Regions from separate parts of the Cupriavidus sp. 94F1 genome, predicted to be linked through region 2. Evidence: predicted binding sites of a transcription regulator. Region 2 holds the regulator's gene; the other holds the start of a gene.

Region 1 (11,798 bases), 280 kb from region 2:
TCGCCACGACCGCGGCCGCGAAGTCATGCATTCGCTGCGCACCGGCGTGACGCTGGCGGCGTTGCTGATTCCGCTGCAGATCGTGGCCGGCGACCTGCACGGGCTGAACACGCTGCATCACCAGCCGGCCAAGATCGCGGCCATGGAAGGTATCTGGAAGACCGAAAAGGGCGCGCCGGCCGTGCTGTTCGGCCTGCCCAATGCGACCACGCAGTCGAATGACTTCGAGATCGCGATTCCCAAGCTCGCCTCGATCTACCTGACCCACAAGGTCGACGGCGAGATCAAGGGCATCGACGCCTTTGCCGATCGGCATCCGCCCGTGGCACCGCTGTTCTTCGCCTTCCGCATCATGGTGGGGGTTGGCCTGCTGATGCTGGCCGTGTCGTGGCTGGGCACCTGGCAGCTCCGCCGGCAGGGCGCGCCGTCGCCGTGGCTGGCACGCGTGCTGGTGGCGATGACGTTCTCGGGCTGGATCGCGCTGGTGGCGGGCTGGTATGTGACCGAGATCGGCCGGCAGCCCTATCTGGTCTACGGCGTGCTGACCACCGCCCAGGCCGCCTCGAAGGTGCCCGCCGCCATGATCGGCAGCACCCTGGCCATGTATCTGTCGCTGTATCTGGCGCTGATCGTCGCCTACATATCGGTGGTCTTCCACCTGGCCCGCAAGGCGGGCAAGTCCGCCGCGTCCGGCCCCGCCGAGGGCACGCCGCAACCCGTCATCGGCCAACCCAGGAGCGCGCAATGAACCCGGCCACGATTCACGACCTGACCCAGCCGGCCGGCTGCCTGCCGCTGGTGTTCCTGGCGCTGATGGGCCTGTCGATGCTGATCTACGTGATCCTCGACGGCTACGACCTGGGCGTGGGCGTGCTGCTGCGCCGCGCCGACGATGCCGACAAGGACACCATGATCGCGTCGATCGGCCCGTTCTGGGATGCCAACGAAACCTGGCTTGTGCTCGGCGTGGGGCTGCTGCTGACGGCATTCCCGCTGGCCCACGGCGTCATCCTGACCAACCTGTACCTGCCCGTGGCGTTGATGCTGGCCGGACTGATCATCCGCGGCGTGGCGTTCGACTTCCGCGTCAAGGCGCGCGATCCGCACAAGCCGTGGTGGAACTTCGCGTTCTATGCGGGCTCGCTGCTGGCCAGCTTCTCGCAGGGGCTGATGCTGGGCCTCTATATCACCGGCTTCCGCTACGACCTGCCCAACCTGCTGTTCGCCGTGGCCGTGGGGCTTTGCCTGGTGGCCGGCTACTGCCTGCTGGGCGCCACGTGGCTGATCATGAAGACCACGGGAAGCCTGCAGTTGCGTGCCATCTACTGGGCCCGGCGCAGCCTGTGGCTGACGGCGGCCGGCGTGGCGGCGATCTCGGTGGTCACGCCGATGGTCAGCACGCGCATCTTCGACAAGTGGTTTGCGCTGCCGAACATCATCATGCTGGCGCCAATCCCGTTGCTGACGATGGGCCTTTTCGTGGTCATCGAGCGGTTCCTGCGCCGCATGCGCAACCTGCACGCCAACGGCAACGACCGCTGGTGCTGGCTGCCGTTCGCCGGGACGGCCGTGATCTTCCTGCTGGCATTCAACGGCCTGGCCTACAGCCTCTTTCCGTACCTCGTGGTCGATCGCATCGACATCTGGCAAGCGGCCAGCGCGCCGGAATCGCTGATGGTCATCCTGCTGGGCGCCGCGGTGGTGCTGCCGACGATCCTGGGCTATACGGCCTACGCCTACCGCGTGTTCTGGGGCAAGGCCACCGACCTGCGCTACGACTGACGGCCATCGCGCGGCCAACGGCCGTGGCGGCACGGCGGGTGTATGCTGGCAATAGCCAGACAACACCCGCCTTTTTCGTTCCGCACCTTGTCCGCCTCGCCCGACCCCACCCACCGTGCGCCCGCGGGCGCTACCACCGGCCCGCTCATGCGTCGCCTGCGCAGCCACGCCGGCAATCAGGTTCGCGCGCTTACGCGCAGCAATTCCGGGCTGACGCTCGACTACGACAATCCGCCCGGTGATCCCGGCCTGTTCGGTCCGGACGCTGTCTGCTGGCGCGTGCATGCCGATTTCCCGGCGATGCTGGCCGGCGGCGTCAGCGCGCTGTTGTTGCAGGCCCTACACCCGCGCGCACTGGCCGGCGTGTGGGACCACTCCAGCTTCCGCACCGACATGCAGGGCCGCCTGGGGCGCACCGCGCAGTTCATCGCCGGCACCACCTACGGCAGCCGGGCCGACGCGATGCTGCTGATCGAACGGGTGAAGCGCATCCACGCGTCGATCCAGGGCACGGCACCCGATGGCCAGCCCTACGCCGCCGACGACCCCGACCTGCTGACGTGGGTGCACGTGGCGGAGGTGTCGAGCTTCATGGCCGGATACCTGCGCTACGTGGGGCCGCTGTCCGTAGCCGAGCAGGATCGGTATTTCGCGGAAGCGGCGACGGTCGCGGCGTTACTGGGCGCACCGGACGTGCCGCGCTCGCGCGCCGGGGTCGATGCCTATCTGGAAGCCCAGCGTCCCGGTCTGGTGAACAGCGACCGGACAAAGGAAGTGGTCCGGCTGATCATGGCGATGCCGGTGGCCAACCCACTGCTGGTGCCGGCCGTGCGAACCATGGCCGATGCCGGCGTGGCGCTGCTGCCACCCTGGGCGCGCCAGATGCTTGGTCTGCACCGCCCTTCACTGCGCCGCTCGCTGGCGCTGGCCGGCATGCGCGGACTGGCGCCCACGCTGCGCTGGGCGCTGGGGCCCGGCCTGGCGGCACGTGCCAGACGGCGGGTACAGGCGCAGCCGGCCGCCTGATTACTCCGCAGTAGCCGCCGCCTTGGCTGCGGCGGCGGGGCTGCCGCGCAGCGTCGTTTCCTTCAGGCGGGCCACGAAGAACGGCGCGATCAACGAGACCGCCGCGCTCATCAGGAACAGCACGCGGAACGCATGCTCGGCGGCCACGCGCACGGCGGCGGCATCGCCCTGGTCGCCGCCGGACATCGCCCGGCGGAACATGCTCATCAGCACATCCTCGCCGCCGCGCATGTCCGATACGGCCACGCCGCTATGGCGCAGCAGCGCGATCAGCACCGTGGTAAGCACGGCCACGCCGACAGCACCGCCCAGCAGCCGCGAAAACGCTGTCAGCGCCGTGGCGATCCCCACCTGCTGGGGCGGCACGGCGTTCTGCGTCGCCACCAGCCCGCTGGGCAGCTGCAGGCCGATCGACAGGCCCAGTATGATCATCACCAGCGCCGCCAGCGTCACCGATTGCGGTGGCGTGAATGCCAGCGCCACGATGGCCACGGGCGCCACGAGGCAGCCCGTCATCTGCAGCGGCTTGTAGCGGCCGCTCCACGACATCAGCCGGCCTGAAATATATGCGCCGAACGGAATGGCCAGCGTCAGCGGCACCAGCCGCAGCGCGGCCGTGTCGGCAGCCGCCCCGCCCACCACCTGAAAGCGCAGCGGCAGCAGCACCGACATCGCGATCAGCTGGAAGAAGCACAGGAACAGCGTCAGGCAGCAGATGGCCACGGTGGGCACGCCCAGCATGGCAAGCGGAATCACCGGATCGGCGGCGCGGCGCTCCTGCCACACGAACACCACCATGCCGATCAGGCCCGCTGCCAGCAGGCCGACCGTTTGCGGTTCCAGCGGCGAATGGCCCTGCCCCAGACGGGTCAGGAACACCAGCACGCCGGACAGGCCGCCGCCGAACAGGAACGCGCCCAGGTAGTCGATCCTGTGCTTGCGGCCAGTGACGGGCAGATGGCGCAGCGCGCGGCGCACCACCACCAGCGCGATCAGGGCCAGCGGGATGTTGATCCAGAAAATCCAGCGCCACGACAGGAAGTGCGCCAGGTAGCCGCCGATCACCGGCCCCGCCATGCTGGCCACGGCCCACACGCCGCTGACATAGCCCTGGTACTTGCCGCGTTCGCGCAGCGGCACCACGTCGGCGATGGTGGCCTGCGACACCGAAATCAGCCCGCCGCCGCCCAGGCCCTGCAGGATGCGCGCGACGATCAGCATCGGCATGGTCGTGGCCAGTGCACAGGCGATCGAAGCCAGCAGGAACAGGATGATCGAGAACGTCAGCACCGAGCGGCGCCCCAGCACATCGGACAGCTTGCCGTAGATCGGCGTCACCACCGTCGACGCCACCAGATAGGCCGAAATCACCCAGGCCATGTCCTCGAAACCATTGAGCTGCAGCGCGATGTCGGGCAGCACCACGGCCACGATCGACTGTTCGAGCGCGCCGAGCAGGATGGCCAGCATCAGGCCGAAGATGACCTGCATGACGGGGACGTCAGCCGGGGGAGCGTCGGGGGAAAGCCGGGATGAGGGCGCTGCGGACATGGTGTGGCCTGGCTGGCAGATGAAGGCCCGGACGGGCTTCGCTGCTCTTTTGTCGGTGAAGGAGAGCCGCTATTTTAGGCGACTGCTGAAAACCGCGCTTGTCGTTTCCCGTTCAACGCCCGCTTTGGACCCGGAACCGAGGCGTGAAAGAGACACCATCATCACTTTTATGACAAGGGTTCACAGCATGCGCGTACTGCCTGGCGCAACCAGCGGTGGGCGGGATCGGTGTCGCGCCGCGCATGCCAGGCCTGCTGAAATGGCACCGATGGCAGCGCCACGGGTGGCGCGAACGCGCACAGCCCCGGCTGGGGCGGCGCGGCGGACAGCGTCCGGGCGGCCACCGTCAGGATCAGGTCGGTGCCGGCCACCACGTCCAGCGCCGCGCTCCAGTGCGGCAGGACCACCGCGACATGGCGGTCCAGGCCCGCTGCCGCCAGGGCGGCGTCGATATCGCTCGGCGCATCGAGCCGCATCGCCACCAGCACGTGGGGACGGGCCAGCCACGCCTCGCGCGCCAGGTCGCCGTGCGCGGGCAGTGTGGCGCCGTCCGCCACGCTAATGTAGTAGTCCTCGAACAGCAGGTCGACACAGATATCGCGCGGCAGATGCGGAAACACGCCCAGCGCCAGGTCGATCTCGCCGTCGGCCAGCTTGGCGAGCATGGCTTCGCGGCTGGCCTGCACGGCGGCCAGGTCGATGCCGGGCGCCTCGCTGCGCAGGTGGCGCACCAGCGTCGGCAGGATGATGCGCGCACCATAGTCGGACAGCGCCAGGCGGAACGTGCGCCGGGCCTGGGCCGGATCGAAGGCGGATGTGCGCAGCAGGCCGTTGAGCTGGCTCAGCGCATCTTCCAGCGGCGGCAGCAGTTCGCGCGCGCGCGCCGTTAGCACCAGGCCGGCGTCGCGCCGCACCAGCAGAGGATCGTCGAACAGGTCGCGCAACTGGGCCAGCGCGTGGCTGACCGCCGGCTGGCTCTTGTGCAGCCGTAGCGCCGCGCGCGTGACGTGCTGCTCCGTCAGCAACGCGTGCAGCGTCAACAGCAGGTTCATGTCGAGGCGGCGCAGGTCATCCATGCGGCGAATGTCTCAGGTAAGGATTGCGAATTTCCCTGGCGGCCCAGCCGCGGGCACCATGGGTGCTTCGTTCTTGAACCGGAGACTTTACATGACGGCACCTTTGGCCACGCCGCTGGCATCCACCTGGATGCCGATGGGCATCGCGCTGCTTGCCGGCGCCATGATCCCGTTCCAGGCCGGCACCAATGCCACGCTGGGCCGCTCGCTCGGCCATCCGCTGTGGGCCACGGTGCTGTCGCTGCTACTGAGCTTGCTGGTGGTACTGCCGGTGCTGTGGGGCATGCGGGCGCCACCGCCGGCGCTGGCCGGCGCCCTGCACGGGCCGTGGTGGCAGTGGATCGGCGGCGTGTTCGGCGTGATCTACATTACGGCCGCGCTGATCCTGGCGCCCCGTGTGGGCACCGCGAACTTCATCGTCGGCGTCGTGGCCGGCCAGGTGCTGGCTTCGCTGCTGATCGATCACCTGGGGCTGGTGGGGCTGCCCAGCCGGCCCGTCACCTGGATGCGCCTGGCCGGGGTGGGACTGGTGCTGGCCGGGATGGCAGTCATGCAATGGCAGCCATGGGACGTGGCCACGCAAGCAGACGGCGCCGCGTCTGGCGCCGCCTCGCTGCGCAACCACCAGCGTTAAAACGTCTCCCAGTCGCCGGTATCGGCCGTGGCCGGGGTCGGCGCGGCGGCGGGCCGACGGCGGGCGGGCGTGGCCAGCACGGGTTCCTTGCGCTGATGCGTCACTGGCGAGCGCGGCGCGGCCGGCCTGGCGCCGTGGCGCGACAGCACCGGTTCGGCCTTGGCCTTGCGCTGCACGGGCGGCCGCGTCGCGGCGGGCACGGCGGCCACGCGGGTCGGCGCCCGCGCCGTCACCGGCGCCTGTGCAGCCACCGGGGCCGGCCTGGCCGGCTGGACCGGCTTGGCTGGCTTGACCGGCAAGGCCCGCTTCACCGGCTCGGCGGCGGGCGCGGGCAATGCCCGGGCGGGCTTTGCAGCCATGGCGCGCGCAGGCCTGGCGACCGCCATCGCGGCCGCGCGCGGCGTTGCCGGCTGCCGCGCAAAGGGCTCGGCGGTTGCAATGCCGCCCTGCCCCAAGTCGAACCGCGCCACCTCGGTCACCAGGCCGCCGGCCTGCTGCAGCAGGCTTTCGGCCGCAGCACTGGCTTCTTCCACCAGCGCGGCGTTCTGCTGCGTCACGCTTTCCATCTGGGTAATCGCCAGGCTCACCTGTTCGATACCGGCGGTCTGCTCTTCGCTGGCCGACGAGATCTCGCCCATGATGTCGGTCACGCGGCGTACGGCGGTCACGATGTCGTCCATCGTCTTGCCGGCCGCCTCCACCTGTTTGGCACCGTCCTGCACCTGGCGCACGGACCCATTGATCAGTTCGCCGATTTCCTTGGCCGCCGACGACGACCGCTGGGCCAGGCTGCGGACTTCGGCCGCCACCACGCTGAAGCCCCGGCCCTGCTCGCCGGCGCGAGCGGCTTCCACGGCCGCGTTCAGCGCCAGGATATTGGTCTGGAATGCAATGCCCTCGATCACGCCGATGATTTCCGACACGCGGGCCGACGACTTCGAGATCCCGTCCATCGTATCCACCACGCTGCGCACCGCGCGGCCGCCTTCGGTGGCCACTTCGGAAGCGTTGACGGCAAGCTGGTTGGCCTGCCGCGCGTTCTCGGCGTTCTGGCGCACGGTCGATGTCAGCTGTTCCATCGATGCAGCGGTCTGCTCCAGCGAGGCCGCCTGCTCTTCGGTACGCTGCGACAGGTCGGTGTTGCCACTGGCGATTTCGCGGGCGGCGGTGTCGATTGAACCGGCTGCCTGCTGGATGCCACGCACCAGCGTGCCCAGCTGCCCGAAGGCACGTTCCAGTGCGCCGAGCATGCGGCCCATTTCGTCGTGGCTGCGCACCTGGATCGCGTGGCCAAGCTGGCCCTGCGCCAGCGCCTCGGCCGCATCCAGCGCCTGGTGAGCGGGACGCGTCACCGAACGCGCCAGCCCGATGCCAAGCAGTGCGGCGATGACGGCAGCCACCGCCGACATGCCGATCAGCACGTTGCGCGTGAAGACATACTGCGCCGAGGCCTCGTCGACCGCCGCCATGGCCATCTTGCGGCCCAGTTCGGCGGCGGCATCGAGACTGTCGAAGTACGCCGCCTGGGCCGCCGGCAGGGTCACCACCAGTCCAGCACGGGCGCCATCGAAGGCGCCGCCACGCAGTTGCTGCATGACGAGGTCGAGCTGGCCGTTGTAGTTGGCGCGCACCTGCATCAGTTGCTCGAACCTGGCACTGGAATCGGCGCTGGGTGAAGCCCGCATGACCTTGCCCAGGTCTTCGAGCGTGGCGCTGACCTGTTCCCGGATCTTGCCGATCTTCTCGGCGTTCTGCTCCGCCAGCGCCGGGTCTTCGGTCAGGGCGGTGTCGCGCACCAGGATGCCGATCGCCAGCACCCGTTCCTTGGCCAGCTTCAGATCCAGCACGCGCAACAGCCGTTGTTCCACGGCCTGGTGCATCGCGTCGTTCATGCCGCCCAGCGCCCTCACGCCTACCGTGGCCACCACGGCCAGCAGCAGCACCACCACGGCGAATGCCAGCGACATCCGCGCGCCGATCCCCATTTTCCGCAAGCCCATGACTTCGTACCTTTCGTCTGTCGGGTTGTATTTGTACGCGCTGCGTCCGCCCGAGGCGGGGCGTCGCACGGCACGGTAACGGCGGGCCGAACGCTGCACTTGAGCGAATAAATGAAATGGGGGGAAAAGTCGCTGCTCTTCCACAAATTGGGGGCGCAGCGCATGGCGTCTAATCTGCCTCAGGCACTTCGATCCCGTCGCAAATGGACGGGCGAGGCACAACGCCGGAAACGGCGGATGGCTTCGAAGGATGCGGGCTCAAAAAAAAGAAGCCCACGCGCGGGGTGCTCGTAGGCTTTCAGGACTGCTATGAAGGGACCGGCTGTACCCGGTCCCGAACCGCGAATATAAACCTGCTTACATGAGGTGTAAATCGCGTTTCTATCAGGGATTCCCCTGATGGCGGGTGTAACGCGTGCATCACTCGTATGCCAAAAGTGATGCACTAGGACACTTTTAGACTTATCGATGAATAACGGACGCTTCCCGGAAACCTTTAGCTGGCGCGGGTTGTGGAGAATGCGCTGGCCTGACAGACTCGCAGCGAATCGATATGTGCTACACGAATCACAAAAGTGCGGCAACTAAATAAGTAGAGCAAATCCTCTAGGCCCAGCCCCGCAGGGGGTTCGTCAACGCTTGTAAAACTTTGTTACTCTCCCGCCTGAAGTATTCCCCTTCTCTCCTGGCAGAGACGACCCCACCGGGTAGCAGGGCAGCGTGCATCACTTTGCTCGAACGCCTGTCCGCCGCAATCATGTCGTCGTGTCCCTGCACCGGTTCCGAGAGCGAATGTTTCAATTCTCGCCGCGATCAGGCTGCAGTAACCGTCACTTTTAGTGCGACGGCACGCAAAGTCCCTGGTAATCGGACCGTTGTCAGCCGCCAGAACCCTCGCGGGCTCTTCCGGAGAAGTTGTGAAGAAGGAAATCAAGGCTCCCAGACCCAGCAGAAAGCTGCAGCAGTTGCAGTTCGCCGCGCACAGCGCCAGCCGTGCCGCGGTGGTCGTGCATCTGTCGAATGGCACGCGGCTCAATGGCATCGTGCTGGCGTCGGACAATTACATGATCCTGCTCGGGCGGACCGCCGAGGATCCCACCCCGACATTGATCTACAAGCGCGCCATCACGGTGGTAACCCCCGCCCACGCGTCGACCGACGCCGTGGCGATGCTGGACGCCGACGTATCGCCGGATTTCGTGCGGATCTTCATTCCGCGTACCCGCAAGCGCCGCTGACCGCCCGGCCCACCGCGGGGCTGGCCGCCGCCGGCGGCATCGCCTCCGCCTCTATATATATAGCGGGCCACAACGGGCCCAATGGCGGGCAGGGCAGCCGCCATACACCAGATCGGCCTACGCCCGCAACACGCGCAAAAGTCACTCTAAAGTCTTCTCACCCACGGTCGATAACCTTTGCAACGGAGGCACTCTACGCCCTGCACTGCAGGCAGCCAACGTTACGGCACCCGCCGGAATGCCTAAAACATTGCAAATAGGAGTCGTACCATGGCGCAAGTCATCAACACCAACATTCTGTCGCTGCAAACGCAGAGCAACCTGAACACGTCGCAATCGTCGCTGAACAGCGCGATCCAACGTCTGTCGTCGGGCCTGCGCATCAACAGCGCCAAGGACGATGCTGCTGGTCAAGCCATCGCCAACCGCTTCACCGCCAACATCAAGGGCCTGACGCAAGCTTCGCGTAACGCCAACGACGGTATCTCGATCGCTCAAACGACCGAAGGCGCGCTGAGCGAAGTCAACAACAACCTGCAACGTGTGCGTGAACTGTCGGTGCAAGCCGCCAACGGCACGAACTCGTCGTCGGACCTGAAGTCGATCCAGGACGAAATCAAGCAGCGTCTGTCGGAAATCGACCGCGTGTCGGCTCAAACCCAGTTCAACGGCGTGAAGGTTCTGGCCAAGAACCAGAACATGTCGATCCAGGTTGGCGCCAACGACAGCGAAACGATTTCGATCGCCCTGAAGCAAATCACGTCCGCTACCCTGGGCGTTGCTGGCTTCAGCGTCGCCGGCCCGCAAGGCGCAACGGCTTCGATCGGTTCGGCCGCTGCTCAAGCTGCTCTGGGCTCGGCCACGCCGGTGACCGGCGCTTCGGCAACCGGCGTCTCCGCCGCCGACATCCAGCGCGCTCTGGGCCTGAACACCTCGGCTGCCGTGAACGCACAGAACGTGGTGGCTGACTCGAACGGCAACTGGTTCGTGCAAGTGAGCATGACCGGCCTGACCGCCGCCGACGACGCCGCTCTGTCGTCGAAGGGCTTCGCTGGCAACGGTACCGCCACGTCCGCCACGATGTACATCGCCGTCAAGCCGACCGACGCATCGATCAACGGCCAGACCGCCGGCTTCACGCTGACCGGTTCGTCGCTGCAAGCTTCGGACTTCCAGCAACCGGCCACGACCAACCCGCTGGCCACGCTGGACAAGGCCCTGGCAACGGTTGACAACCTGCGCTCGAGCCTGGGTGCTGTGCAGAACCGCTTCGAATCGACGATCAACAACCTGAGCACGACGGTGAACAACCTGTCGGCTTCGCGTTCGCGCATCGAAGACGCTGACTACGCAACGGAAGTGTCGAACATGACCCGCGCGCAGATCCTGCAACAAGCTGGTACGTCGGTGCTGTCGCAAGCGAACCAGACCACGCAAAACGTGCTGTCGCTGCTGCGTTAATCGCCGCGCCGCAAGAAACCGGGCCGCAAGGCCCGGTTTTTTTGCCGGAGTGTTTTGCAGGCAGACCACTGCCTGCAAAGCATTTCAACCGTAGAGTTTTTCCTGCCCTACCGGACGGAGCTGACCATGGCATCTTCCACCCCCGTATCCATGCCGGCACGCATCACCGCCGAACCCGTGGCTGTCAGCCCGGCACCCGCCGTGCCGGCCACCGCCGCCGACGCCGTGCGCCCGGCCGCCGCAGCCCAGGACACCGGCAGCCATGCCGGCTCGGGCAATACCCCCGGCAACATGGCAGCCGCCGTGGAAGAACTCGTCGACGTGCTCAAGACCACGTCGATCGGCCTGCGGTTCGAGATCGACGACACCACCCACCGCGTCATCACCAAGGTCGTGGACAAGGAAACCGGCGACCTGATTCGCCAGTTGCCCAGCGAGGAGGTGCTGCGCTTCGCGCGCGCCATCGACAAGCTCCAGGGGCTGTTCGTCAGCCACGCCGTCTGATTCACCGCAAGCCCCATCAGTTGAAGCGATAACAACAGGTAGAAAAACATGTCCGGAATCTCCTCCATCGGCATCGGCTCCAATCTGCAGTTGCAGGACCTGCTCGACAAGATCCAAACGAACGAGAACACCGCGCTCGACCAGATCAACACCGAGGCCACCAGCTACCAGTCGCAGCTGAGCGGCTACGGCACCATCAAGAGCGTGCTGGACGCCTACTCGGCCGCAGCCAAGACGCTGGCCACCGCATCGACGTTCGGCGCCGTGAAGGCGGCGGTCGGCAACAGCAGCGTGCTGTCCGCCACCACTGGCACCAACGCCGTGGCGGGCAACTACAACATCAACGTGACCTCGCTGGCCCAGGCCCAGAGCCTGGTGTCGAAGCAGGTGGCGGACCAGACCGCCGCAGTCGGCGCCGGCACGATCACGATCGACTTCGGCGCCAACCTGGCCACCGGCGGCACGCCGACCAGCACCAAGACCGTGACGATCGGCTCGGACACTTCGCTGCAAGGCATTCGGGACT
Region 2 (11,798 bases):
TCAAGCGAAGGAGGTCACGATGGAAATGCGGAATCTCGGTTCCACGACTGTCCGGATGCCGATCGCGGGTATCGACACTGCGCAGGCGCTGGATGAACGCATCGACCCGGCCCTGCAGCGTGTGGTCAGGTCGGCGCGGGAATCGCTGCAGGCGCGGCACCGTCGCCAGCGGGCGGAAGATGCCGGCGCACTGATCCAGCTCTGGAAGAGCGAGGGCGTCTATCCGTTCGAGGGCATTGCCGAGGACGCCATCGAAGTGGCGCGCCGCGAGCGGTTCGACATCTGCGCACTGGGCATCCACGAGCATCTGGAAGTCTTTCGCTCGGGCAGTCAGCAAGACCGCCGCTTTACCCTGGGCATGCTCAAGGCCACGCTCGAAGACAGCCCGTCGACCCTGCGGTATCTGCTGACGGAAGTCCTGAGGCTGCCGGCGGACAAGGCGGAGGAACTGCAGGGGCTGCTTGAGCTGGCGTCGCTGTCTTCGGTCATCGAATGCAGCACGATGGTGACGGAGCGTCTTCGCTTTCTCACAGGGCTGGAGGAACTGTTATTCGATATCGGGAGCAAACGCGGCTTCAAGGAGCGCGGCGAACTTCATCGCATGCTGGCCAATGAAACCTGGGTGTTCGGGGAAGAATTCCGGCTCACGAGTGACGGCGAGAGCCTGAGCACGGTACTGCGCAAGCATGTCAAGAAGCTGGACATGGGCAAGGGCTGGTATCAACAGACCGTGGTCCGGGACGATGGACGGAAGGGCTTTATCGATTTCGTGCTCGGCCGAGAAATACCGTCGTACGCAAGCGCGAGCCGCGAGTTTCTGGTTGTCGAGCTCAAGCGTCCGATGAAGAACATCGATCTTGCGGCGAAAGCGCAGATCGAAAGCTACGCCATGGCCGTGGCATCCGACGAGCGGTTCGACACCCGGCATACCCACTGGACTTTCCTGGCAGTGTCAAATGAACTGACTCCCGCCGCCGCGCGGACCTTGCGACACCCGACCGGCGCGTTCGGCTGCTTTCACGAAGATCCAACCTTGCGAATCGGGCTGGCTACCTGGGCGGGCATTCTGAACGCCTCTCGGGTTCGGCTTGAGGCTTTTCGCGCCAAACTGAACCATACGGTCCCGCGCGACGAGGGATTGGCCTGGCTGCGACACCGCTATGCCGAGTATTTGCCCGAGACCTTCTAGGCTGCGTTGATCTCTCCAGATAATTAGCCACTATATGTAGCTATTAGAGCACTTCACCTCCCGAAGGTTTGGGAATGACGGCCTGCCCACTCCTGGCAACAAGGTCGGCCAGCTGTATGTATACAGGCACATGGCCGTCGGCGGCCGCCGCCAGGCATGGATGACACGGGCGATCTGTGACATCATCGGGGCCGATCCCGTCCGAACCGGGCGAGATCGGCACAATTTGGCGTTCCGGCCCTAAAGATCGCCATCGCCCGGGCCGTTATTTCCGCTGCCCCCCTCATTCCTGAAACAGGCACCTGTTTCCCCGCCTTTTCCCCCCAATGCCTTGCCCCCCGGGATTTGATAATCCTCGGTGACGAAGTGCCGCCCGCGCGCTTTGCACTGGAGCATTCATGTCCGAGGAAAGCGATCTCGAGAAAACCGAACCCGCCTCACCCCGGCGCCTTGAAAAGGCGCGCGAGGAGGGGCAGGTGGTGCGTTCGCGCGAGCTCGGTACGTTCGTGATGCTGATGACGGGCGTGCTGGGCCTGTACGTCATGGGCGGCACGCTGGGCCGCAAGCTGAATGCGGTCATGCAAGCCACGCTGGCCTTCGAGCCGGCCACGGCCTTCGACACCAATCGCATGCTGTCGCAGTTCGGCATGGCGATCTGGGACAGCCTGCTGGCGTTTTTTCCGCTGCTGCTGATGTTTGGCGTGGCGGCCCTGATCGCTCCGCTGGCGTTGGGGGGATGGAGCTTTTCGACCAAGTCGTTCTCGCCCGATTTCTCGCGCCTGTCGCCGTTGCAGGGCCTGGGCCGCATGTTCTCGTCGCACACGCTCGTGGAACTGATCAAGGCCATCGCCAAGTCGCTGCTGGTGGGCTGCGTGGGCGCATGGATGGTCTGGCACATGCTGCCCGAAGCCATCGCGCTGATGAATGCGCCGGTCCACGAGGCGCTCCTGCACATGATAGAGATGGTGCTGTACGTGTGCGGCATGGTGGCCGGGTCGCTGCTGCTGGTGGCGGCGCTCGACACGCCGTGGCAACTCTGGACGTTTTACAAGAAGCTCCGCATGACCAAGGAAGAGGTCAAGCAGGAGATGAAGGAAACCGATGGCGATCCGCACATCAAGGCCCGTATCCGCCAGCAGCAGCGGGCCATTGCGCGGCGCCGGATGATGTCCGAGGTGCCCAAGGCCGACGTGGTGGTGACCAACCCCACCCACTTCGCCGTGGCACTGAAATACGACGAAGGCGCGCGCTGGAACGCGCCGCGCGTCGTGGCAAAGGGCGCCGACGAAGTGGCTGCTCGCATTCGCGAGCTGGCCAACGAGCATCGCGTGCCGGTGCTGTCCGCCCCGCCGCTGGCGCGGGCGCTGCACCGTCACGTGGAACTGGGCCACGAAATCCCTGCGGGCCTGTATACCGCCGTGGCCGAGGTCCTGGCCTGGGTTTATCAATTGAAGAACTGGCACTACAGCTACGGTCCGCAGCCCGATTCGCCGACCGAACTGCTCGTGCCGGATGAACTTGCCGTACCGGAAAGCCGCGCATGAACGCACTGACCAACCTTTTCAACATGCCCGCACTGCGGGGTGGCGCCCAGATGAAGGCGCTGGCTGGCCCGCTGCTGATCGTCATGATCCTCGGCATGATGATCCTGCCGCTGCCGGCGTTCATCCTGGACCTGCTGTTCACCTTCAACATCGCGCTGTCGATCATGGTGCTGCTGGTGGGCATGTATACCCAGCGCCCGCTGGACTTTGCCGCCTTCCCGGCCGTGCTGCTGTTCTCCACGCTGCTGCGCCTGTCGCTGAACGTGGCGTCCACCCGCGTGGTGCTGCTCGAAGGCCATACCGGCCCCGATGCCGCCGGCAAGGTGATCGAGGCCTTCGGCCACTTCCTGGTGGGGGGCAACTTCGCGGTCGGTATCGTGGTGTTCGCGATCCTGGTCGTGATCAACTTCATGGTGATCACCAAGGGTGCGGGCCGTATCGCCGAAGTTGGCGCGCGCTTCATGCTCGATGCCATGCCCGGCAAGCAGATGGCCATCGACGCCGACCTGAACGCCGGCCTGATCAACGAGGAAGGCGCCCGCAAGCGCCGCGCCGAAGTGGCGCAGGAATCGGACTTCTACGGTGCCATGGACGGTGCGTCGAAGTTCGTGCGTGGCGATGCCATCGCCGGCCTGCTGATCATGTTCATCAACGTGGCGGCCGGCATGGTCGTGGGCATGGTGCAGCACGACCTGGACTTCGGCACGGCCGTTCACAACTACACGCTGCTGACGATCGGTGACGGCCTGGTGGCGCAGATCCCGGCGCTGGTCATCTCCACGGCTGCCGGTGTGATCGTGTCGCGCGTGTCGAACGAGCAGGACGTCGGCCAGCAGCTGACCGGCCAGCTTTTCTCGAACCCGCGCGTGATGTTCATCACCGCCGCCATCATCGGCACGATGGGCCTGATCCCGGGCATGCCGCACTTTGCCTTCCTGCTGCTCGCCGGCGGCCTGATCTGGTTCGGCCGCTATCAGATGCGCCGCGCGGTCAAGGCCACCGAGACCAAGGCCCAGGAAGAGCGCAGCCCGGCCGTACAGGCCGAAGTGGCCGAAGCCACGTGGGAAGACGTGACGATGGTCGATCCGCTGGGCATGGAAGTGGGTTACCGCCTGATCACGCTGGTGGATCGCGCGCAGAACGGCGAACTGCTGGGCCGCATCAAGAGCATCCGCAAGAAGATGGCGCAGGACATCGGCTTCCTGGTGCCGGTGGTGCATATCCGGGACAACCTCGAACTGAAGCCGAACGCATACCGCATCACGCTCAAGGGCGTGGAGATCGGCAGTGGCGAGGCCAATCCGGGTCAGTGGATGGCCATCAACCCGGGCCAGGTCAGCGGCACGCTGCCGGGCGCCGCCACGCGCGACCCCGCCTTCGGCCTGCCGGCCGTGTGGATCGATGCCGCGCTCAAGGAACAGGCGCAGGCCTACGGCTACACGGTGGTGGATGCCAGCACCGTGGTGGCCACGCACCTGAATCACCTGATCCAGATGCATGCATCGGAACTGCTGGGACGCCAGGAAGTGCAGGCGCTGCTGGACCGCATCACCAAGGAAGCCCCGAAGCTGACCGAGGATCTGGTGCCGAAGACCATCTCGCTGACCGGCCTGCAGAAGGTGCTGCAGAACCTGCTGGACGAAGGTGTGGCCATCCGCGACATGCGCACCATCCTGGATGTGGTGGCCGACAACGCCCCGAAGATCAACGATCCGGCCGAGCTGACCACGCTGGTGCGCGTGTCGCTGGGCCGCGCGATCACGCAGCAGCTGTTCCCCAACAACGCAGACATGCAGGTGATCGGCCTGGACGCCGGCCTGGAGCGTGTGCTGACGCAGGCGCTGGCCAATGGCGGCGGCATCGAGCCGGGTCTGGCCGATGCGCTGCTGCAGCAGGCACAGGGCGCCGTGGTACGCCAGGAACAGCTGGGTCTGGACCCGGTGCTGCTGGTGCCGCCCCCGATGCGGCCGCTGATGGCGCGCTTCCTGCGCCGCACGCTGCCGCAGCTGAAGGTGCTGTCGCACGCCGAAGTACCGGACAACCGCAACATTCGCATCACCGCCATGATCGGCGGCGCAGCGTGAGGACTGAACAATGAGCGTGGCAAAGTTTGTGGCGGCCAACGGCCGCGAAGCGATGCGCAAGGTGCGCGAGGCCATGGGGCCCGACGCCGTGGTGCTCTCCAACCGCTCCATCGAGGGCGGCGTGGAAATCGTGGCGATGCGCGACGCGGACCTGGGCGCTGTGAGTGCTGGCGCGCAGATGTACCAGCCGTCCGCGCCGGCGCTGCCGCCTTCGCTGTCGTCGCCGTCCCCGCTGCCGATGCTCCAGTCGCTGCATGACCTGCATCCGGCCAGCCCCGAGCCGTTCCTGCCGCTGGGCGCGATCCCGGCACCGTCCGCACCATCGGCCTTGCCCGCCGGCATCGGCCAGGAACAGGCGATGCTGGGCGACCTGCGCGGTGAGCTGGCGTCGATGCGGTCGATGCTGGAACGCCAGTTCGCTGGGCTGTCGCAAGGTACGAACGGCGTGGCAGCCGGCGACCCGCTGCGTGAATCGCTGTTCGAGTGGATGGTCAATGCTGGCTTTTCGGGCCAGCTGTCGCGCACGTTGCTGTCGCGCCTGCCGGTCGGCACCGATCGCCCGGCGGCCATGGCCTGGATCCGCCAGGAGCTGGCCAGCAAGGTGCCGGTGCTGACCGACGAGGATTCGCTGTTCGCCCAGGGCGGCGTGCTGGCGCTGATCGGCCCGACCGGTGTGGGCAAGACCACCACCACCGCCAAGCTGGCCGCGCGCTTTGTGCTGCGCCACGGGCCGCAAAGCCTGGCGCTGCTGACGACCGACCGTTTCCGGATCGGCGCCCATGAGCAGTTGCGCATCTACGGTGACATCCTGGGCGTGCCCGTGCATGCGGTGAAGGACGCCGCCGATCTGCGCTTTGCGCTGTCGGCCATGAAGGACAAGCACCTGGTCATCATCGACACCGTCGGCATGAGCCAGCGCGACCGCAGCCTGTCGGACCAGATCGGCATGCTGGCTGGCGTGCAGGCGCCGATGCAGCGCGTGCTGCTGCTCAACGGCGCGGCCCACGGCGACACGCTCAACGAGGTGGTGCACGCCTATCGCAACGACGCCGCGGGCGCCGCCGGCGGCATCGACGGCTGCATCATCAGCAAGCTCGACGAAGCCACGCACCTGGGATCGGTGCTGGACGTGGTGATCCGCCATCGCCTGCCCGTGTTTTATGCGTCCACCGGCCAGCGCGTGCCGGAACACCTGGAACTGGCACAGGCCGGCGCGCTGGTCGAGCGCGCCTTCCTGACGCCGCGCCGTGGCTCGCTGTTCAATGACGCGGACGTGGCGCGCCGCCAGGCGGGCAGCGCCGAGGCCGCCGCGCCGGTCAAGGCCGAACGTAGTGGCGCGGACGACATGCTGCGCTCGCTGACCGACAGCGCCAACGCGGTGGGGGTGTGTGTCGACGAACTCAACGCGGCACGGTACGGCTTCGACGTGGCCCGCCAGCTCTGGCAGCATCGCTCGGCCGGTGTGTCGGCGCTGCGCCCGATGGTGCAGCAAGTGCGCCTGGCCATGTGCCGCGACGCCAGCCGTGCGTGCGATCGCTATGTGCTGGCCATCACGCAGAGCGTGGCACAGACCGTGCAGGGCCGCCGCGCGCCGCAGATGATGCAACACACGCTGTGGCTGGCCGACCGTGACGGCATGCCGCTGGCCAGCACCGTAGTGCCGGCGGGCCGCGCCCGCCAGTCGCTGGCCGAAGCCGAGGCCGATGCCGAAGCCGCCACCGTGCGCGCCACGCTGGCCGCCGCCCGGACCGTGGTCAACCTGAATACGTCACTGCCGAGCCCGGCCACGCTGGCACGCTGGCAGCAACTGGGCGAACGCTGGATCGCCGGCACGCGCAAGACCACGCGGGTGATCGCAGAGGGCCTGGCCAACAAGCTCGACACCGTTGCCGACACGCTGACGTTCCATGCCGTGGGCGATGTGACCTGCCGCGACCGCGCCGCCGCCCACTGGCTGGCACACTGCCCGGTCCGCATTCCCGAAGGCCAGGTGCGCACCGCCGCGCGTGGCCGCGGCAACGCCGCCGAGGCCGGCATCGAGGCCTGCCTGGTGGTGTCGCGCATGATCGACCACGAAACCGGCGACACGCTGTCCGTCGAATATGTGCTGTGCGATCCCGCGCTTGCCGACGATGCCGCGCAAGTCGCACGCTGGTTGCACTGGACGGTTGCCGCCGAAGAACAGTTCCGCACGCTGCGCCACGCCATCGAGCACTTTGCACAGGAAGGCGATGCTGACGCGTCGCTGTGCGCCGGCATGGTGGCGGTGCAGCTGGGCCTGACCGCGCTGCGCCTGCAACACACGCCCACGCCTACGGCCCCGGCATTTCTGTCCCGCCTGGCTGGCCGGGCTTCGGCACGCGTCAATGCGCCGGTGCCGGGTGCAGTGCTCAACGAAGGCATGGGCCGCTTGCTGGCACTGCTCGACGTACTTGAAAACTATCCGGGCCGCGGCATGGCGGCGCCTGTACCGCCCATGGCAGACGCGCCGGAGCCGGCCGCGTCGGCCACGCACGCCATGGCAGCCATGGACGCGCTGGATGCCATCGACGCCACGCCGCAGCTTGCGGCCGCCGGGGAGTAAGGATTGAACACGATGGCCACCGATCAGGCCGAAAGCCTGCGCCGCCTGCTGGCACCGCGCGTGACGCGGCGGATCGCCGTGGTAGGGGCGGAACAGGGCGTCGGCACCACCACGGTGGCGCTGGGCCTGGCCAACGCGCTGTCGATGCAGGGCGAGCGCGTGCTGCTGGCGGACGAAGACATGTACGGCGCCCGGGCGATGCGGCTTGCCGGCGCTGCGCCGGCGGCCACGCTGGCCGATGTGCTCGATGGCCGCGCGCCGCTGGCCGCCGCGGCCGGCACGCGCGGAGCCAGCGGCATTGCCGTGCTGCAGGCAGGCGCGATGACCGTTCGTCCCGACGAGCGCGCGCTGGCGGCGCGACTGCCTGACGTGCGCTCGATGCTGATCGACACCCGCCGCGACATCACCGGCGCACTGTCGCCGCTGGCGGGCATGGCCCACAACTTCGTGATCGTCATGCGCCCGGAGGCCACGTCGATCACCGCGGCCTATGCATGCATCAAGCGGCTGCACCACGAATACGCATGTCGTCACTTCCAGCTGGTCGTCAATCTGGCGGCCGCCGAGGGGACGGTCACGGCGCTCGCGCGCAACCTGGCCCGCACGGCGAGCCAGTACCTGGGCGTGGAGGCCAGCCTGGCAGGGTACCTGCCGATGGATCCGCTGGTGGCGCGTGCGCTCCAGCTTGGGCGGTGCGTGGTGGAGGCGTATCCCGCCGCTGCGGCCACCGGTGCATTGCGGCACATCGCCAGCGGTATCGGCGCATGGCCGTTGCGTCACGAAGCATCGCCCCTGGGAATGGCCTCGGCCGTTGCCGCATGAACGCGAAGAACAAGAAGTCTCGACAAGACCGGAAACTCAGCCTGCCAGCCGCCGATTTTCAGCCTCTCCGGCGCTGGCACAAACAGTAAGCATTTAACGAGAGTTCCACCATGTATACGATTCAGGGAAAGCTCGAGCAGGCCGACGTGGTCAAGTCACACGCGCCACTGGTGCGGCGCATCGCGCTGCAGCTGGCGGCCAAGCTGCCCGCCAGCGTACAGATCGACGACCTGATACAGGCCGGCATGATCGGCCTTCTCGACGCCGCCAAACGGTATGAAGACAACCATGGCGCCCGGTTCGAGACCTACGCAAGCCAGCGCATTCGCGGCGCCATGCTCGACGAGGTGCGTGCCAACGATTGGCAATCGCGCAGCCTGCGCCAGTTCACCCGCAAGATCGAGCGCACGCAGCGCCAGCTGGAACAGAAGCTTGGCCGCACGCCGATCGATTCCGAGGTGGCCAAGGAACTGGAGATGCCGCTCGAGGAATACCAGGAGCTGCTGAACGAGGTCTATGGCTGCCAGCTGCTGCACTATGAAGATTTCGAACGCTCGGGCGAGGAAGACTTCCTCGATCGCCACCTGGGTGTCACCGACGACGGCAACCCGCTGACCGTGCTGATGGAATCGGGCATGCGCGAGGCGCTGATCCGAGCCATCGACAAGCTGCCCGAGCGCGAAAAGCTGGTGCTGTCGCTGTGCTACGACCAGGAACTGAACCTGCGCGAGATCGGCGCGGTGCTGGAAGTGACCGAATCGCGCGTGTGCCAGATCCGCAGCCAGGCCATCGGGCGCCTGCGCACCCAGCTGCGCGGGATGCTGTGATGCGGCGCGCCCTGGTCCTGGCCGTGGTGTGCGCGATGGGTCCGGCGGCAGCCCATGCGCAGACCTATGCGCCGGTCTTTACGAAGGCCACCTATGAACTGACCGGCTCGCGCTTTGCGTGGACGGCATCGTCAGTGGGGCCGCAGATCACGAACAAGGGCCAGCGTGCGCTGTCCTCGCCCGTGGTGCCGCTGGCCACGATGCCGCAGGCCATGGGCCGCATCACATCGGTGCGCTGGCGCTACAGCTTCACGCGCACCCCGCCCGTCGACCTGCAGGCATACCTGTGCAATGCCGACCGTTGCGTGCTGCTGGCGGGCGCCGAGGGCAAGACCGATGCCTTCGTCGGCGACGATGCCACCAAGGGCTTCGTCTTTGCCTATCGCGTACCGGGCCAGGGCGGACTCACGCCAATGCTCCAGGGCCGCAGCAACGAGGTGACCGTCAGCTACCGTTGAGCGCCACGGCCTGTCCCGGGCCCGCAGATCCACGCCGATACTTCCGGCGAACCCCCCGCATTCCCACCCCCGCCGCTGTCCCCGCGCGGCCGGTGGCACGCTTCCTGCGCCTTTCCGCCCAAGCAACGTGCGGCAAGCGCTACATTCGTCCCCTGCGCGGTATTCCCGCGCATATCCCCGGCGGCATTGTGTCTGCCATGCCCGCTGGCGCCATGTAATTCCTACGTGCAAGTCTCGCCACGTTGCCGTCCTCTGTCCGTCATCTGTCAGCCAGGAAGGATCCAACGACATGGAAGATTTCAGCGACATCAAGCTTTCGCGGCGGGAATTCGTGATGGCAGGCGCGGCGTCGGTGAGCGCCGCCGCCTTGCCTGCCGGTGCCGCCACCGCCACCGCGCCGCCATCGCGGGTCAGCCCCGGCGCCCTCAAGCCGGTGGCTTCGAACGTATCATTTGTCGTCAACGGGCAACCGCGCTCGCTGACGCTGGACACGCGCACCACGTTGCTCGACGCGCTGCGCGAGCATCTGCACCTGTCCGGCACCAAGAAGGGCTGCGACCACGGCCAGTGCGGCGCCTGCACGGTGATCGTCGACGGCCGGCGCCTCAATTCCTGCCTGACCCTCGCCGTCATGCACGAGGGTGCCAGAATCACCACCGTGGAAGGACTCGGCACGCCGAACAACATGCATCCGATGCAGGTGGCCTTCGTCAAGCATGACGGCTACCAGTGCGGCTATTGCACGCCGGGCCAGATCTGTTCGGCCGTTGCCGTGCTCGACGAGGTGCGCGCCGGCATCCCGAGCCACGTCACGCCGGACCTGAACACGCGGCCGCAGCTGTCGCCCGGCGAGATCCGGGAGCGGATGAGCGGCAATATCTGCCGCTGCGGCGCGTACTCGAATATCCTCGACGCCATCACCGAGGTCGCGGGGAGCCAGACATGAACCCGTTCACCTACGAGCGCGTGGCCACGCCCGCGGACGCGGCGGGGGCTGCCATGAAGACACCCGGTGCCCGCTTTATCGCCGGTGGCACCAACCTGCTCGACCTGATGAAGCTTGGCATCGAATCGCCAACCCATCTGATCGACGTGAACGGCCTGGCGCTGGACAAGATCGAGCCATCGCAGCAAGGCGGCCTGCGTATCGGTGCGCTGGTGCGCAATACCGACCTGGCCGCCGATCCACGCGTGCGGCGCGATTACGGCGTACTGTCGCGCGCGCTGCTGGCGGGCGCATCGGGCCAGTTGCGCAATCGCGCCACCACGGCGGGCAACCTGCTGCAGCGCACGCGCTGTCCCTACTTCTACGACACGGCCCAGCCCTGCAACAAACGCCAGCCGGGCAGCGGCTGCGCGGCGATTGGCGGCTTCAGCCGTCAGCTGGCCGTGATCGGCGGAAGCAACGCGTGCATCGCCACGCATCCCAGCGATATGGCAGTGGCCATGCGCGTGCTCGATGCCAGCGTGGAGACGGTACGCCCCGGCGGGCAGCAGCGCGTGATCCCGATCGCCGATTTCCACCGTCTGCCGGGCAATACGCCGCACATCGAAACGGCGCTGGAACCGGGCGAGCTGATTACCGCGGTGACACTGCCGCCGCCGGTGGGCGGCTCGCAGCTTTATCGCAAGGTGCGCGACCGGGCCTCGTACGCGTTCGCGCTGGTCTCGGTGGCCGCCATCCTGCAGCCGGACGGTACCGGGCGCGTGGCGCTCGGCGGCGTGGCCCACAAGCCGTGGCGCACGGACGCCGCCGATGCGGAATTGCCGCATGGCCCCACGGCCGTGACGCAACGGCTGCTGGACGGTGCGTCGCCGCAGCCCGACAACGCGTTCAAGGTGCAACTGGTGCGGCGCACGCTGGCCGCCGTGATCACGCAGGCAAACGGGGCCAAGCCATGAAATTCGACACACCCGCCACTACCAATCCCATCGACACGGGCCGCGTGGTCGGCCAGGCGGTGGACCGTATCGACGGCGCGCGTAAAACCACGGGCACGGCCACCTATGCCTACGAATGGCATGACGTGGCGCCGAACCCCGCCTATGGCTACATCGTGGGCGCCGGCATCGGCAAGGGGCGCATCCGGGCCATGCATCTGGACGATGCGCGCCGCGCGCCGGGCGTGCTGGCCATCGTAACCGCGCAGAACGCCGGCAAGCTGGGCAAGGCCAAGCGCAATACCGCCAAACTGCTGGGCGGCCCCGAGATCCAGCACTATCACCAGGCCATTGCGCTGGTGGTGGCCGACACGTTCGAGCAGGCCCGCGCCGCTGCGCAGTTGATTCG

What was found. The regulator FliA, encoded in region 2, starts transcription of late flagellar genes. The targets are predictions, from matches to a motif close to CTAAAGTTTNNNNNNNNNNNGCCGNTA.
Region 1: a site for FliA is predicted at 9,454-9,480, ahead of AC3FJ6_RS11940 (FliC/FljB family flagellin). Genes of this name have one in related genera too.

Annotation. Positions count from the first base shown of each region.
Region 1 is NZ_JBYOJT010000004.1:220,775-232,572, forward strand. Features, by position in the region: gene AC3FJ6_RS11900 (cytochrome ubiquinol oxidase subunit I) at 1-748, shown strand, start outside; gene AC3FJ6_RS11905 (cytochrome d ubiquinol oxidase subunit II) at 745-1,782, shown strand; gene AC3FJ6_RS11910 (oxygenase MpaB family protein) at 1,930-2,808, shown strand; gene AC3FJ6_RS11915 (MDR family MFS transporter) at 2,809-4,359, opposite strand; gene AC3FJ6_RS11920 (LysR family transcriptional regulator) at 4,527-5,435, opposite strand; gene AC3FJ6_RS11925 (DMT family transporter) at 5,527-6,069, shown strand; gene AC3FJ6_RS11930 (methyl-accepting chemotaxis protein) at 6,066-8,069, opposite strand; gene AC3FJ6_RS11935 (RNA chaperone Hfq) at 8,987-9,307, shown strand; gene AC3FJ6_RS11940 (FliC/FljB family flagellin) at 9,578-10,768, shown strand; gene AC3FJ6_RS11945 (flagellar protein FlaG) at 10,895-11,272, shown strand; gene fliD (flagellar filament capping protein FliD) at 11,321-11,798, shown strand, end outside.
Region 2 is NZ_JBYOJT010000004.1:498,387-510,184, reverse strand. Features, by position in the region: gene AC3FJ6_RS13255 (hypothetical protein) at 20-1,189, shown strand; gene flhB (flagellar biosynthesis protein FlhB) at 1,588-2,733, shown strand; gene flhA (flagellar biosynthesis protein FlhA) at 2,730-4,817, shown strand; gene flhF (flagellar biosynthesis GTPase FlhF) at 4,828-7,401, shown strand; gene AC3FJ6_RS13235 (MinD/ParA family ATP-binding protein) at 7,414-8,223, shown strand; gene AC3FJ6_RS13230 (RNA polymerase sigma factor FliA) at 8,334-9,050, shown strand; gene AC3FJ6_RS13225 (flagellar protein FlhE) at 9,050-9,508, shown strand; gene paoA (aldehyde dehydrogenase iron-sulfur subunit PaoA) at 9,798-10,454, shown strand; gene AC3FJ6_RS13215 (FAD binding domain-containing protein) at 10,451-11,410, shown strand; gene paoC (aldehyde oxidoreductase molybdenum-binding subunit PaoC) at 11,407-11,798, shown strand, end outside.